DNA from 3 places in the Streptomyces sp. NPDC050610 genome. Region 1 is predicted to be linked to each of the others. Evidence: riboswitches for the same ligand, from Rfam matches in the RefSeq annotation. Region 1 holds a riboswitch; each other region holds the start of a gene.
The links. Region 1 has a riboswitch for cobalamin ahead of AB0I22_RS11515 (HoxN/HupN/NixA family nickel/cobalt transporter). Riboswitches for the same ligand answer to the same signal wherever they lie in the genome.
Positions count from the first base shown of each region.

Region 2: linked by a shared signal. The riboswitch ahead of AB0I22_RS14095 (ABC transporter substrate-binding protein) and the one ahead of AB0I22_RS11515 (HoxN/HupN/NixA family nickel/cobalt transporter) in region 1 are both predicted to bind cobalamin.
Region 3: linked by a shared signal. The riboswitch ahead of AB0I22_RS16300 (enoyl-CoA hydratase/isomerase family protein) and the one ahead of AB0I22_RS11515 (HoxN/HupN/NixA family nickel/cobalt transporter) in region 1 are both predicted to bind cobalamin.

Region 1 covers NZ_JBFAIV010000007.1:160,857-165,477, reverse strand. The annotation lists gene AB0I22_RS11525 (FAD-dependent monooxygenase) at 1-585, opposite strand, end outside; gene AB0I22_RS11520 (TetR/AcrR family transcriptional regulator) at 624-1,370, shown strand; gene AB0I22_RS11515 (HoxN/HupN/NixA family nickel/cobalt transporter) at 1,535-2,668, opposite strand; cobalamin riboswitch at 2,699-2,923, opposite strand; gene AB0I22_RS11510 (FAD-dependent monooxygenase) at 3,107-4,339, opposite strand; gene AB0I22_RS11505 (sugar-binding domain-containing protein) at 4,572-4,621, shown strand, end outside.
Region 2 covers NZ_JBFAIV010000009.1:125,928-130,548, reverse strand. The annotation lists gene AB0I22_RS14100 (DUF6603 domain-containing protein) at 1-1,611, opposite strand, end outside; cobalamin riboswitch at 2,340-2,471, shown strand; gene AB0I22_RS14095 (ABC transporter substrate-binding protein) at 2,507-3,505, shown strand; gene AB0I22_RS14090 (iron ABC transporter permease) at 3,502-4,533, shown strand; gene AB0I22_RS14085 (ABC transporter ATP-binding protein) at 4,530-4,621, shown strand, end outside.
Region 3 covers NZ_JBFAIV010000011.1:116,557-121,177, reverse strand. The annotation lists gene AB0I22_RS16305 (enoyl-CoA hydratase) at 1-667, opposite strand, end outside; gene AB0I22_RS16300 (enoyl-CoA hydratase/isomerase family protein) at 753-1,922, opposite strand; cobalamin riboswitch at 2,107-2,287, opposite strand; gene AB0I22_RS16295 (histidine phosphatase family protein) at 2,360-2,947, opposite strand; gene AB0I22_RS16290 (CbtB domain-containing protein) at 3,261-3,485, shown strand; gene AB0I22_RS16285 (CbtA family protein) at 3,662-4,426, shown strand; gene AB0I22_RS16280 (NB-ARC domain-containing protein) at 4,576-4,621, shown strand, end outside.

The DNA of each region.
Region 1 (4,621 bases):
TCCCTCTCCGGAGCGGCTGATGCCGAGGGTCTCGCGCACGAAGCCGCGTGCCCCGTCGGCGGCCACCAGATACCGGGCTTCGACGCGGTGGCGGCTGCCGTCCGTACGGTCGAGGAGTTCGGCGCTCACCCGGTCCGCGTCCTGGTCGAAGCCGAGGAGTTCGGTGTCGAACCGCACGGTGGCGCCGGCGTCGACGGCGGCGGCGCGCAGGACGGGTTCGAGTATGTCCTGGGCGATCAGGCAGGGCTGTTCGGGGCTGACGTCGAGGGCCGGGGCGCCGGGCGCCACGGGCTGCCACAGCGGGAGCTGTTCGGCTTCGGCGAGCGTGCGGCCGGCCGCCATGTGGTCGTGGCCGGCGAGGTCGCGGGCGGCGTCGTGGACCAGTCCGGCGAGGCCGAGCTCGCGGAATATCTCCATGCTGCGCACATGGAAGCGGCGGGCCTTGGGCTGCGGCGAGGTGGTCGCGCGCCTCTCCACCACCGTGACGGCGACGCCGTGGTGGCGGAGGACCAGCGCGGCGGTCAGGCCGGTCAGGCCGCCGCCGGAGATCAGTACGTCAGAGGTCTGTGTACATTGTCCACTCATGATGTACAACGTACACCCGATGGTAGGGTTCGAGGAACATGACTTCCTCCGACCGTCGCCCCGCGTCCGGTGGCCTGGTGTGGTTCGACGAGCCCGCACCGCCCCGCCGGACCGAACAGCTCAGCCGCGAGCGCATCGTGAGCGCCGCGATGGACATGGCCGACCGCGAGGCGGCCGGCGAGTTCACCATGCGGGCCCTCGCGACCGGGCTGGGCGTGCGCAGCCCCATGGCCCTGTACCGCTACGTCGGCAGCAAGGACGGACTGCTGGATCTGATGTCCGATCAGGTCTACGGGCAGCTCACCGTCGCCCGCGGCGAGGGCTGGCGCGCGGCGCTGCACACCATGGGCAGCACGGGCTGGGACGCCGTGCAACGCCACCCGTGGTTCGCGCGGCTGGCCTTCAGCCGCCCGCCGCTGGGGCCGAACGCCCTCGATCTCTACGAATCCGCGCTCACCGAGCTCGACCCCCTCGGGCTCGACGCGGCCACCCGCATGCGGTGCGTCGAGACCGTGCTCGGCCAGGTCTTCGGCTCCGGGCTCGCCCTGCTGGAAGAGCGGACCATGCGGGCCCGCGTCGGGCTGCACACCGACGACGAGCTGGAGAAGGCCGTCGAGCCCTACCTGGAGCGGGTGGCCGCCGCGGGCAGGCACCCCCACTTCATCCGCTGGGTCACCGACCCCGGACGGCACGCCCCCGGTCCTCAGCCGTTCGACCAGGTCCTGGAGTGGGTGCTCGACGGGCTCGCGACCGTCGTCGCCCGAGGCGGCTCGGCGCCGGCCTGACCGACGGGCCTCCTCATCTCCGCGTGTACACGCGACGGGACCTCTGCCCGTACACGCGACGGGACCTCTGCCCGTACGCGCGACGGCCGCGCCACCACGAACGCACGTACGGGGGCGGCGCGGCCGGCGCCGCGCCGCCCCCGTCACCGGCCGATCGGCCGGCGTCAGCCCTCCGGCGCCGTCCGGGCCGCCCAGCGCTGCTCGACCTTGCCGAACCGCCAGTACGCGAGCGCCGCCGCCCATACCACCACGAAGAGCCCGACGATGACGAAGCCGACGTTGTCGAGGTCGAGGCCGGAGATCCAGCCGGTGACCGCGTCGTCCATGGCCAGCTTCTCGCGCAGGACGCTCACCAGCTCGATGGTGCCGATGAGGAAGGCGACCGCGATCGACAGACCGGTGATGGTGAGGTTGTAGTAGACCTTGCGGACCGGGTTGGCGAACGCCCACTGGTAGGCGAAGTTCATGAATGTGCCGTCGAGCGTGTCGAAGAGGCTCATCCCGGCGGCGAAGAGCAGCGGCAGGCACATGATGGCGTACCAGGGCAGCCCGGCCGCGGCGCCGCTGCCCGCCATCACCATCAGCGTGACCTCGGTCGCGGTGTCGAAGCCGAGGCCGAAGAGGAAGCCGAGCGGGTACATCTGGCCGGGGCGGGTGATGGAGCGGGTGAACCGGCCGAGCACCCGGTTCATGAAGCCGCGCGAGTCCAGGTGCTCCTCCAGCTCGGCCTCGTCGAAGCGGCCCGCGCGCATGGAGCGGAAGACCTTCCAGATGCCCGCGAGGGCCACCAGGTTGAGCGCGGCGATGAGGTAGAGGAAGGTTCCGGAGACGGTCGTGCCGACGACGCCGAGCGCCTGGTGGGCCGTGGAGTCCTCGTTGATCAGCGTGCCGGCCAGATGGGCGCCGCCCGCGACGAGCGCGGCCATGGCGACCACCACGCTGGAGTGGCCGAGGGCGAACCAGAAGCCCACGGAGACCGGGCGTTTGCCGTCGGCCATCAGCTTGCGGGTGGTGTTGTCGATGGCGGCGATGTGGTCGGCGTCGAAGGCGTGCCGCATGCCGAGGGTGTAGGCGGTGACGCCGAGGCCGACGCCGAACACCTGCGAGCCGACGGTGTAGTGGCTGGGCACGACGAACAGGAAGAGCACGCCGAAGGCGACGACGTGCAGTGCGGCTATGACGGCCAGCAGTCCGGCGGTGCGCAGGGTGTCCTGCCGCTGCCAGCGGAACGCGGGCGCGGCGGTATCGGAGCCGGGACCGGCGGGGGAATCAGTGGGGGTGTCGGTGGGCAGGGCCATCCGTATTTCACGCTCCAGCACCTCGTGGATCAGTTCGTGAGATGCCGTGGCCGGTCTCCTGGCTTACGGGTTCAGCTCGCGCTGTCCTCCGCCCGGCCTTCCCGGTCGCAGGCTGCGGCCAGTGGCTCCGTACGGCCGCCGAGGCGGGTACGGAAGGGCTGAGGGCCCCCGATCACAGTGGCGAGGGCCGCTCCGGAATAGGGCCGCGAGGGCCCCTCACCGGTCTTCCCGAACACCACGGCTGGGCTACTTTAACGGCTTCGGCGGTTCTGGCCAGTGGCGGATTTAACGGTTTCGACGCCTCTGACCAGTGGCGGGCCGATGTGACGCACGCGGCTCCGCCGCCCGCGGGCGCACTCGGCGGACTCCGCTCCCCCTCCGCGAACGCACTCGCCGAACCCCTCCCCGCCTTCCACGGGCGCGCTCACCGAACTCCGTCTACCTGCCCAGGGCGATCCCGCCGAAGCCCCGCTCGCCCTCCGAGGCCGCGCGCCACCACTCCTCGGTGGACCGCTGGTCCATGGCCGCCCAGTCCGGTACGGACAGCACTTGCGCCCGGCCGAGCCGCCTGCCAAGTTCCAGCACCGCCCGGCCGATCGGCGCGCGCTCGGCGTCGTACGCGGCCAGCCCGGCGTCGAAGCCGTCGGCGGAGCGCAGTGCGCGCTCCAGCACCGTGGCGTCCTGCAGCGCCTTGACCGCGCCGCCGCCGGTGTGCGGGCGGGCGATGGCGGCGGCGTCGCCGAGGAGGACGAGGCGGCCCTTGGCGTAGTGCGGCACGGCGAGGTCGAAGATGGGCTGCACCAAGGTGTCCTCGGCGCGGGTGCGCTGGACGACCTCCCGCCAGTAGGGCGGGAAGTGCGCGGCCACCAGCTTCTCCTGATGCTCGAACAGCTCGGCGGCGACGGTCCGCGGCGGCGGCATGGTGGGGTCGTCGAGCCGCAGCCCCGGCACGTCGGGGGGCACCGCGTAGAACACCCAGTTGACGGAGGTGCCGCGGCCGGAGGGGCCGGGAATGCGGTACGCGATCATGTGGCCCCCGGGGAACGCGACGGTGGCGGCGTCCTGTTCGGCCCACGCGTCGCGGGGACCCGGCAGCCGGTCTGCCGGCAGCGAGCCGCGCCACGCGAGGTACCCGGCGTACTGGGGCGCGACGTCGGGGTACATCGCGGCGCGGACGACCGAGCGGTAGCCGTCCGCGCCGATCACGAGGTCGAACCGCTCCTCGCCGCCGTCCGCGAGACGCAGAACGGCGCCGCGCGGGACGTCACCGCGGTCCGGGTCGGGTGTCACCGATTCGACGGCGGCGCCCGACCGGTAGTCGGCCCGCTCGGGGACGCGGGCGCGTAACTCCCGCCATAGGGAACCCCAGTTGTAGGAGCGGAAGGGAAAGGGCAGCACCCCGAACTCCCGCCCGCCGCGCGCGTCCGTGTCGCCGAGCAGCCAGACGCGCCGGGTGAGCCGCACCCAGGGCATCGCGGCGTCGACGTACCCGGCCCGCTCCAGTTCGGCGTACCGGTCCTGCTGGACGGCGAGGCCGACGCCCCGGTCCTGGAGCCGCCGGGCGGCCCGTTCGTACACCACGACCTCGGCCGCCCCGGCCCGTACGGCGGCCAGCGCCGCGGCACAGCCGGCGATGCTCCCGCCCACGACGGCCACTCGTCCTCCGCGCACAGCTTCCCCTCATCCCCTCATCCACTCGTCCGGTCGTACCGTCGGACTCCGCTCAGATCATTGACATGAACGGTGCGATTCCTTAGCGTCCTGCCCCACCCAATAGGAAGGTTTCTTAACTTCCAGTGACGAAAGGTGAATTACGCCGCGCCCGGCCATTCCTTCTGAATCCTGCCATTCCTGCCAATCCTGCCGATCCCCCGCCGACTCGGCCGTCCGAGAGGTACCCGCTGTGTCCCTCCGCCCCGCCGCGCCATTAGCCGTCACCGGTCTGCTGCTGAG
Region 2 (4,621 bases), on a different contig from region 1:
GCTGCGGCGCTCGGCCCCGAAGCCGATGGTGAAGGAGATGAACCACAGGTGGACGGTGGCCTCACCGCCCACGGCGGGGCCCCACACCCGCACGCTGACGCCGACCTCGACCGAGACCTTGACGTTGACGAACCACACCTTGACCGTCGCTGAGACCCCGACCCGCACCCCGACGCCGACGTCGAAGTAGAAGGGGTTCCACTCCAGCAGGGCGTCGATGCGGGCGGTCAGCCAGGCGCGCAGCATCCCGGAGTGGAAGGTGACGTCCAGCGCGCCGCCGGCCATCAAGGACTGGGGCGTGAACGCGGCGTACGCGCTGCCGGCGATGTTGACGGTCGAGCCGACACTCCAGGTGAGGCCCGCGGCCTGCTGCTTGGGGTAGCGGGCGGGCAACTGCCGTCCGGCCGGGATCGCGCCGAGTATCACCGCGAAGTCGCCGGCCTTGGCGTGCTCGCCGAACCAGAACTTCAGACCGATGCCGCCGCGCAGCTTGCAGTTCGGATCGATGAGGAACGTCTTGTCGGTGAACGCGGCGCCGATGCTCAGCTCCCCGGCCGCCGGGCGCAGCGTCGCCTCGATGCCGATCTCCACCCGGGCGATCTTCGAGGTGCTCTTGGTGGGCAACTGCGCGCCGCCGACCCCCAGCAGACTGATCGTCAGGTCCGAGCCGGTCTGGACCAGCGCCATCGCATGGCCCCGGAAAGTCTCGAAGCAGTCGAAGGCCAGACCCGCGGCGAACCACAGGTCACCCTCTTGCGGGCGCACCCAGGGGGCGGGGCCACTGATCAGCTCCCCCAGCACCTTCAGCGGATCGACCTCGTCGTCGGCCCCGATCGCTCCCGGGTCGTCGAGCGCCATCAGGAACGGGAAACCGCTCAGCGCGTCGGCCGCCGGCACCCGCACCCGGCTGTTCCAGCCGAACCCCGCCGAGATTCCGCGTACTTGGAACATCGGCGGACCGAACCCGGTGGCGCTGCCCAGCGAGCCGTAGGCGAACAGCGACGGCTCGCCGCCGTTGTCGGGGATGACGTAGGCGCCCATCGCGGAACCGTTGAACGCCCCGGTGTCCACCAGCAGTACCCCGCCGACCACCGCCTTGTAGGGCGGTGAGGCCGGCAGCGCGGTCAGCGCGCCCGCGATCCGCAGCGGCGGGTTCGCGTAGTCCACGCTCAGGCCGTTCTCACCGCCCGGCGTACCGATCGGCGACCAACCGCGTACCGACGGGGCCTCCAGGATCCGCACGCCCTTGCGTCGCCGAGGCCCGGGGCGGGGGATGAAGACGCCGTTGTCGGTGACCAGGGCCTGCGGGCCACGATCAGCCTCGCGTTCACCGCCGGTACGCCGTCGCACCGCGGGCAGGGCACGGCCCAGGCCGTCCAGGCGTCCGGAGTCGGCCGTCGGCACGGGAGCCCGCCGGGTCAGCCGCAGGGCACGGCCGTCCGCCACCGCCCAGGCCCCGGCCGGCAGCGGCGCCCCGGCCGGGGCACCGTCGACCAGCACCAGCCCGCGGCCCTCGCCCAGGTCGGCGGCGGCCAACGTCCCGGTCACCCGTTCGCCGTCATCGGTGAAAGAGACCCGCACCGGGACCGGGGCGGGTGACGCGGTGGTCATGGCCCGCCCCGTGACCGCGAATTCACCCGGGTCGCATATAGCGCCCTCGACCCGTAAGAGGCCCCCTCGCAGAACCAGCGCCGCGGCACCGTGGTCGCCGAGGACGGACCCCGGAATTTCGACAGCACCTCCCGGGCCCGTCTGATCGAGGAGCTTACGGATATCTTCCACACGTGCTGTCACAGCGCTCCAGCCCTCGAATCGGCGGAAAAGGTGGGAAGGCCCACCCAGGCACCACCCAGGCGCGGGCCCGGAAAGGGCCAGGGCATCCACTGCGAGATCTTAATCAGCACCCCACGGTAAGTGCATGGATGGCTACTTTCGGTTAGCGGATTGGCTGAAAGGTGATACCCGGACAACTCTCCGTGCGGCGGACCAAAGGGATTCGGTCCTTGACCTCGGTCTTTCGTGGTGATTCGCCGAGGGGGTCGGTGGATCATCGGCTCCCTATCGGATCTCACCGTGCTGCTCGACGGCCGGTGTCCGGGCCGATGCCGGGTCCTCGGCGTGTGCGGATGGAACGGCGCCGGTGATCACCATGCCGGCCGGGCTTCGGCCCGTACGGAGCGGACCGCCCGCAGCGCGCCGCACCACCCCTCGGCTGGGTCGACCGGAACTTCAGCGCCTTCGTGCCGTATCCAGTGGTTTCTGCGGACGCGCAGAGGGCGCTCCCGGGGCGGGGCCGCCTGGCGGGCTCAGCCGCGGGCCCCGATCAGCCGTCTGGCACACTGTGCTCACTCAATCAAGGCGGTCAGGGCCAGGAAGCCGGTGCGAATCCGGCGCGGTCCCGCCACTGTGACCGGTCGACCTCTCGTGGGCGCGGCCGGCAGCCAGATACTGTCTGGCCGCCTTTCCGTACCGACCGGGGACGAGGATCCCTCGGAAAGGCATGTACATGCTCCGCACCGGCGCGGTCTCGCGCACGCTTCTGACGTCTCTGCTGCTGCTCCCGCTCGCCGCGTGCGGCACGTCCGGCTCATCCGGCGCGGACAAGAGCGACGACAAGGCGGGCGGTGCGGCCGCCGGTTTCCCGTACACGGTCACCAACTGCGGAGTGAAGACCACGTTCACGCAGGCGCCGAAGCGGGCCGTCGCGCTCAATCAGCACGCCACCGAGATCCTGCTCGCCCTGGGGCTGAAGGACCGCATGGCGGGCACCGCCTATCTCGACGACAAGATCAGTCCCGAATACCGGAAGGCTTACGACTCGGTGAAGGTGCTCGCCGAGAAGTACCCGTCGAAGGAGACCCTGCTCGGCGCGAATCCCGATTTCGTGTACGGCGGCTACGCCAGCGCCTTCGACAAGGGCGAGGGCCGCGACCGTACCGGATTTCAGAAGTCCGGGATCAACACCCGCCTGAACATCGAGAGCTGCGCCAAGGGGCCGATCGGCGTCGACGACCTCAAGACCGAGGTCACGCAGGTGTCGCGGATCTTCAACGTCCCCGAGCGCGGCAAGAAGCTCATCGCGCGGGAACAGAAGGGCCTCGACTCCGTCGCCGCACGCCTCACGGGCATCGAGCCGGTCTCCGTGTTCGTGTACGACTCCGGCGACTCCAGCGCGTTCACCGCGGGCGGCCAGGGGCTCGGCAACGACATCATCCGCCGCGCGGGCGGCCGCAACGTCTTCGCGGACGTCGGCAAGTCCTTCGCCGACGTCTCCTGGGAACGCGTCATCGCCCGCAAGCCCGACGTCGTCGTGATCTACGACTACGGCGGCACCAGCGTCGCCGCGAAGAAGCAGCGGCTGCTGGACGACCCGGCGCTCAAGAACGTCCCGGCGATCAAGAACAAGCGGTTCGCGGTGCTGCCGCTGTCCTCGGCCGTGCTCGGGATACGCGCCGCCGACGCCGTCGACGGCCTCGCCGCGCAACTGCACCCCGACGCGAAGTGAGCGGCGTCCGCACCCGGTGCTTTCCCCTGCTCGTCGCCGTGCTCGTCCTGGCGGTGGGCGCGGCGGCTGTCGCCGGACTCGCCATCGGGGCCGTGGGGATCCCGCCGGGGGAGGTGCTGCGCATCCTGGTCTCCGGTGAGCGCGGCGGCGCGTTCGCGTCCATCGTGTGGGACGTGCGGATGCCGCGCGTCATCCTCGCCGTCGTGGTCGGCGCGGGGCTCGCCGTCGCCGGAACCGTGCTACAGGCCGTGGTCCGCAACCCGCTCGCCGACCCGTACCTGCTCGGCGCCTCGTCGGGCGCCTCCTCCGGCGCGGTCCTCGTCATCGTGCTCGGGGTCGGAGCGGGCACCGCGAGCACCGTCGCGCTGCCGGTGGCCGCGTTCATCGGCTCCATGGGCGCCCTCGTCGTCGTGTACGCGCTCGCGCGGCGCGGCGGCACCATGACGTCCGGGCGACTCGTGCTCGCCGGGGTCGCCGTGCAGTACATCCTGGCCGCGTTCACCAGTCTCGTCCTTGTCGTCTCGGCGCAGGCCGAGCACGCGCGGGCCATCATGTTCTGGACGCTCGGCGGTCTCGGCGCGGCCCGTTGGAGTCAACTCCCTCTGCCTGCCGTCGTGTTGACTCTCGGCACGGTGCTGCTCGTCGCGCTCGCCCGTCCGCTCGACCTGCTGCTCGCGGGCGAGGAGGGAGCCCAGGTTCTCGGCCTGGACACCAACCGCTTCCGGGCCGCCGTCTTCGTCCTCACCTCGCTCGTCATCGGCGTCCTCGTCGCGTTCAGCGGCGCGATCGGCTTCGTCGGCCTGATGGTGCCCCACGCCGCCCGCATGATCACCGGCGCGGGACACCGCAGGCTGCTGCCCGTCGCCGCGCTCGGCGGCGCCGTGTTCCTGCTCCTGGCCGACCTGGGGGCCCGCACCGTCGCCGCACCACAGGAGATCCCCGTCGGCGTCGTCACCGCACTCACCGGAGGCCCCTACTTCCTGTGGCTGCTGCGCCGCCGCACCCGGGCGGAAGGAGTCACGGCATGACCCAGCCGCCACCGGCCGCCCTCACGGTCACCGGCCTCGGCTACGCCGCCCCCGACGGCACCACGCTCATCCGCGACATCGACCTCGA
Region 3 (4,621 bases), on a different contig from region 1:
CCTCGGCGAGCGTGGTCTCGAAGGCCCGGTTCACGCTCTCCTTGACCATCATGGTGACGGGCGCGGACATCTCGGCGACCGTGGCCGCCGTGGCGAGCGCCTCGGTGAGCAGCTCGTCGGAGGGAACGATCCGCGAGACCAGGCCCGCCCGTTCGGCCTCGGCCGCGTCCATCGTCCGGCCGGTCAGACACAGGTCCATCGCCTTGGCCTTGCCGACGGCGCGGGTCAGCCGCTGCGAGCCGCCGATGCCGGGGATGACGCCCAGCTTGATCTCCGGCTGGCCGAACTGGGCGGTGTCGGCGGCCAGCAGGATGTCGCAGAGCATCGCCAGTTCGCACCCGCCGCCCAGCGCGTACCCCGACACCGCCGCGACCGTGGGCTTGCGGAGCTGGCCCAGCCGGTCCCAGGCGGCGAACCAGTCGCTGAGATAGACGTCCATGTAGTCGTTGGGCCGCATCTCCTTGATGTCGGCGCCGGCCGCGAACGCCTTCCGCGACCCCGTGATGACGACGCACCCGATGTCCGGGTCGCGGTCGAGGGCGGTCGCGGCGTCGATGACCTCGCCCATGAGCTGGAGGTTGAGGGCGTTCAGCGCCTTGGGCCGGTTGAGGGTGATGACGCCGACGCGGCCCTCGCGGTCGAGCAGGATGGTCTCGTAGTCGCTCATCGGCTGTGTGTCCCTTCGACGGTGCTGTCTGTTGTGCCGGCGCCTTCGGCCCGGTCGCTGCTCAGCCGTGCGGCGGTCGCACTGCTCACTGACGGCTCCCTTCCGCCGTCGGACGGGCCCCTTGTGCTGTCTGATGGTTGCCTTGCGCCGTCGCCGGGCCGAGCCCGAGTTCGTCGTCGCCCAGCGGCGTGAAGAACCGGGCCACGTCCTCCTCGGTGACCGCCTCCAGCGTCGCCGGCGACCAGCGCGGCCGCCGGTCCTTGTCGATCACTTGGGCGCGGATGCCCTCGACGAGGTCCGGACGGGCGAGCGCCGCGCACGAGACGCGGAACTCCTGGTCGAGCACCGGGTGCAGCGCGCCCAGGGCGCGGGCGCGGCGCAGCGCGCGCAGGGTCACCTTCAGGGCGGTCGGAGACTTCCCCATGATCTGTTCGGCGGCCTCCTTGGCGGCCGCGATCCCGGTGGCCGAGAGCCGCCCGACGATCTCCTCGACCGTTCCGGCGGCGTAGCAGGGGTCGATCCACTCCCGCCACTCCTCGAACACACCCGGCGGCGCGGGGCGGGCCTCGGCGCGTACGGCCGTGCCGGCGTCCACGGTGGCCAGCGCCTCCACGAGCGCCTCCAGCCGGTCGGACGGCACGAAGTGGTCGGCGAATCCGCACAGCAGCGCGTCGCCCGCGCCCATCGCGGAGGAGGTCAGGGCGAGATGGGTGCCCAGCTCGCCGGGCGCCTGGGCGAGGAGGTGGGTGCCGCCCACATCGGGTACGAAGCCGATGGCGGTCTCCGGCATGGCGATCTTCGACCGCTCCGTGACGATCCGGAGGCCGCCGTGCGCGGAGACGCCGACCCCGCCGCCCATGACGATGCCGTCCATGACCGCCACGTAGGGCTTGGGGTAGTCGGCGATACGGGCGTTGAGCACGTACTCGTCGCGCCAGAAGCCGGTGGAGGCGCCGCCCGAGACGGTGGCGTCCGCGTGGATCGAGCGGATGTCGCCGCCCGCGCACAGGCTGCGCTCGCCGGCCCCGGTGATGACCACGGTGGCCACGTCGTCGTCGTGTTCCCACGCGCGAAGCGCGGCGTCGATGCGCCGGACCATGGAGTGGGTGAGGGCGTTCAGCGCCCGGGGGCGGTTGAGGACGATTCGGCCCGCCCGGCCGTCCTTGCGGAAGAGGACTGTGTTGTCGGGGGCGTCGGCGGGGGCGTCGGCGGGGGCGGTGTCGGTGGGCGCGTCGTCACGGGGGGAGGGGGCCATGTGGCAGAACCTGTTCTCGTTCAAGGGGCCGGGGTTGGGGCATGCCGTCGCACGCACGACGCGCGGACCAGGAGCGGAGCCGAAGGCGCGGGGCGTCAGGGCGGTGGCACCGCCGAGACTGCCGCAGGATCACCCGGTGCGCGAGCACAGACCGGCGCCATGCGTGTTCGCTCCATCCTCGTGGACAACACGGAACACCCTCGGCCGGTGTCTGACTTCCGGATCGGCGTGCGCCCTCCGCCTTCCCGGCTCTCGCCGGTGGCTTGCTGTCGCGAAGACGCACTCCCCGGTCACAGTGGCGGGACCGCGCCGGCCTCGCACCGGCTTCCCCGCACCGCGGGCTTGCCCACGAACATATAGTTGGACGTCCTACTAAGTCCAGGGTTTACGTCCGGGGCCTGCGTCTGCGGTCTATGTCCAAGGTCTACGTTCGGGGCCTACGTCCGGGGTTCCGGGAGCCCGGACGCGAGCGGCCGCCCGCAGCGCAGGTTCCACCGCCCCGCGCCGCCGGTCAGCTCCGTCAGCGTCAGCGGCGGCACATCGAGCCGCCAGAACACCTGCGGGGGCAGGCCCAGCGCGTGCACGACCGCCGCGCGTACGGCCGCGGGCTCCGCGACGGCGAGCACCCGGCCGTCCGTGCAGCCCGCCAGCCAGTCCCCGACCCGCCCGATCAGCCCGGCCACCGACTCGCCGCCGTGCGGCGCGGCTTCGGGGTTCGCCAGCCACTCGGCCACCGCGCCGGGCTCGGCCTCGGCCACCTCCGCCAGCGACCGGCCCCGCCAGCGGCCCGCGTCGAGGTCGCCGAGCGCCGGGACCGCCTCCGCCGCCCCCAGCCCCAGGGCCCCGGCCGTCTCGCGGCACCGCCTGGTGCCCGCGCGCATCAGGCGGTCCGAGCGCGGCAGTCCGCCCGCCGCGGCCCGCGCCTGCAGCGACCCGGCGCCGTCCAGGGGCGAATCGTCGCCGAACCGCGCCTGCCGCAGATCCGCGTTCACCGCCGGCGACACCAGCATCACCCGCACCGTCATCCCTGCCCCCATTCCTCCGGGTGTGCGCCGGACCGCCCGGTTCCGGCCCTCGGCAGGTCACGGCCGTCGCGGTCGACGACGCCGGAGCCTACGGCATCCGGGCCGCCACACACCGTGGCGTCGCAGGTCACGGCGCGGTACGGTCGCGTGGACATGACGACGGTGTGACGGAAGTCCGGTGAGAACCCGGCACGGTCGCGCCACTGTGTACCAGGCCGCGGCCCCAGTTCCGGGCGGCGGCAGGGAAGTCAGACCCCGCACCGTCGTCCACGGCACCAACGACCGGGACGCGTGTTCCCCAGGAGGTTCTGCCATGGCACACCCCGCCGCCCCTGCCCCGAAGGCCCCCGCCGCACCGGCGATCACCCCCATCTCCCTGAAGACGATCGTGCCATGGGCCGTCTTCTTCGGCATCCTGATGCTGGTGCTCCTCTACTTCGTCGGCGCCGAGCAGGGCGCCACCTCGCTCATCTCCGGCGCCGACGTGCACGAGTGGGTGCACGACGGCCGTCACCTCCTCGGCTTCCCCTGCCACTGAGGCCATTCGCTGAGGCCGGTCATCGAGGTCCGTCACCGGGGCCAGTCACTGGGGCCGGCCGTCGAGGCCGGTCACCGAGACCGGCTTCCGAGGCCGGCCGTCGAGCCCAGTCACCGCGCACGGACAGCGAGTCCGCTCACCGCGCACAGAATCTTCAGAACAAGGGGAACGCACTCGTGAACTCCATATCCGTACGAGCCCTGCTCGTACGCGGCATGCTCGCCGGCCTCGCCGCCGGCGTACCCGCCCTCCTCGTCGCCTACCTGCTAGGCGAGTCCAAGGTCGACTCCGCCATCGCGTACGAGGACGGGCACAGCCATGAACACGGCGTCGAACTGGTCAGCCGCACCCTCCAGTCCACGGCCGGACTCGCCACCGGCGTCCTGATCTTCGGCGTCGCGCTCGGCGGCATCGCGGCCCTCGCCTTCTGCGTCGCGCTGGGCCGCGTCGGCAGGCTCGGCCCGCGGGCGACCGCCGTCCTGATCTCCCTGGCCGCGCTGCTGACCGTTTACGTGGTGCCGTTCCTGAAGTACCCGGCCAACCCGCCGTCCGTCGGCGACCCCGACACCATCGGCAAACGCACCACGCTCTACTTCCTGATGATCGCGCTCAGCGTGCTGCTCGCCGTCGGCGCGCTCATCCTGGGCCGGCGGCTCGCCCCCCGGCTGGGCAACTGGTACGCGACCGTCACCGCCGGGGCCGCCTTCGCCGTCGTCATCGGCGTCGCCTACGCCCTCCTGCCCGCGATCAACGAGGTCCCCAAGGACTTCCCGGCCACGCTGCTCTGGCAGTTCCGGCTCACGGCGCTGACCATCCAACTCGTCCTGTGGACCGGCTTCGGCCTGCTCTTCGGCCACCTCGCCGAACGGCTCCTGATCCCCAAGGCCGTGCCCGGAGCGCAGACCGACCCCGCCGCCAGGTCGGCCGCCCCGGCCCGCTGACCAGCCACGGGCCCGGCCCCGCCCCGTGCGGAGCCGGGCCCGCGGCCCGCACGCGCGGTACTTTCCGCACCCGTGCCCGTACGGTCGGCACTCCCGCGCCCGCGATCTTCCCGATAACGTGACCGGAGCGGCGTACTGGGGAGGAAACCGTGGACCCGTTCACAATGACGGCGGTGCTGTCGGCGCTCAACACGG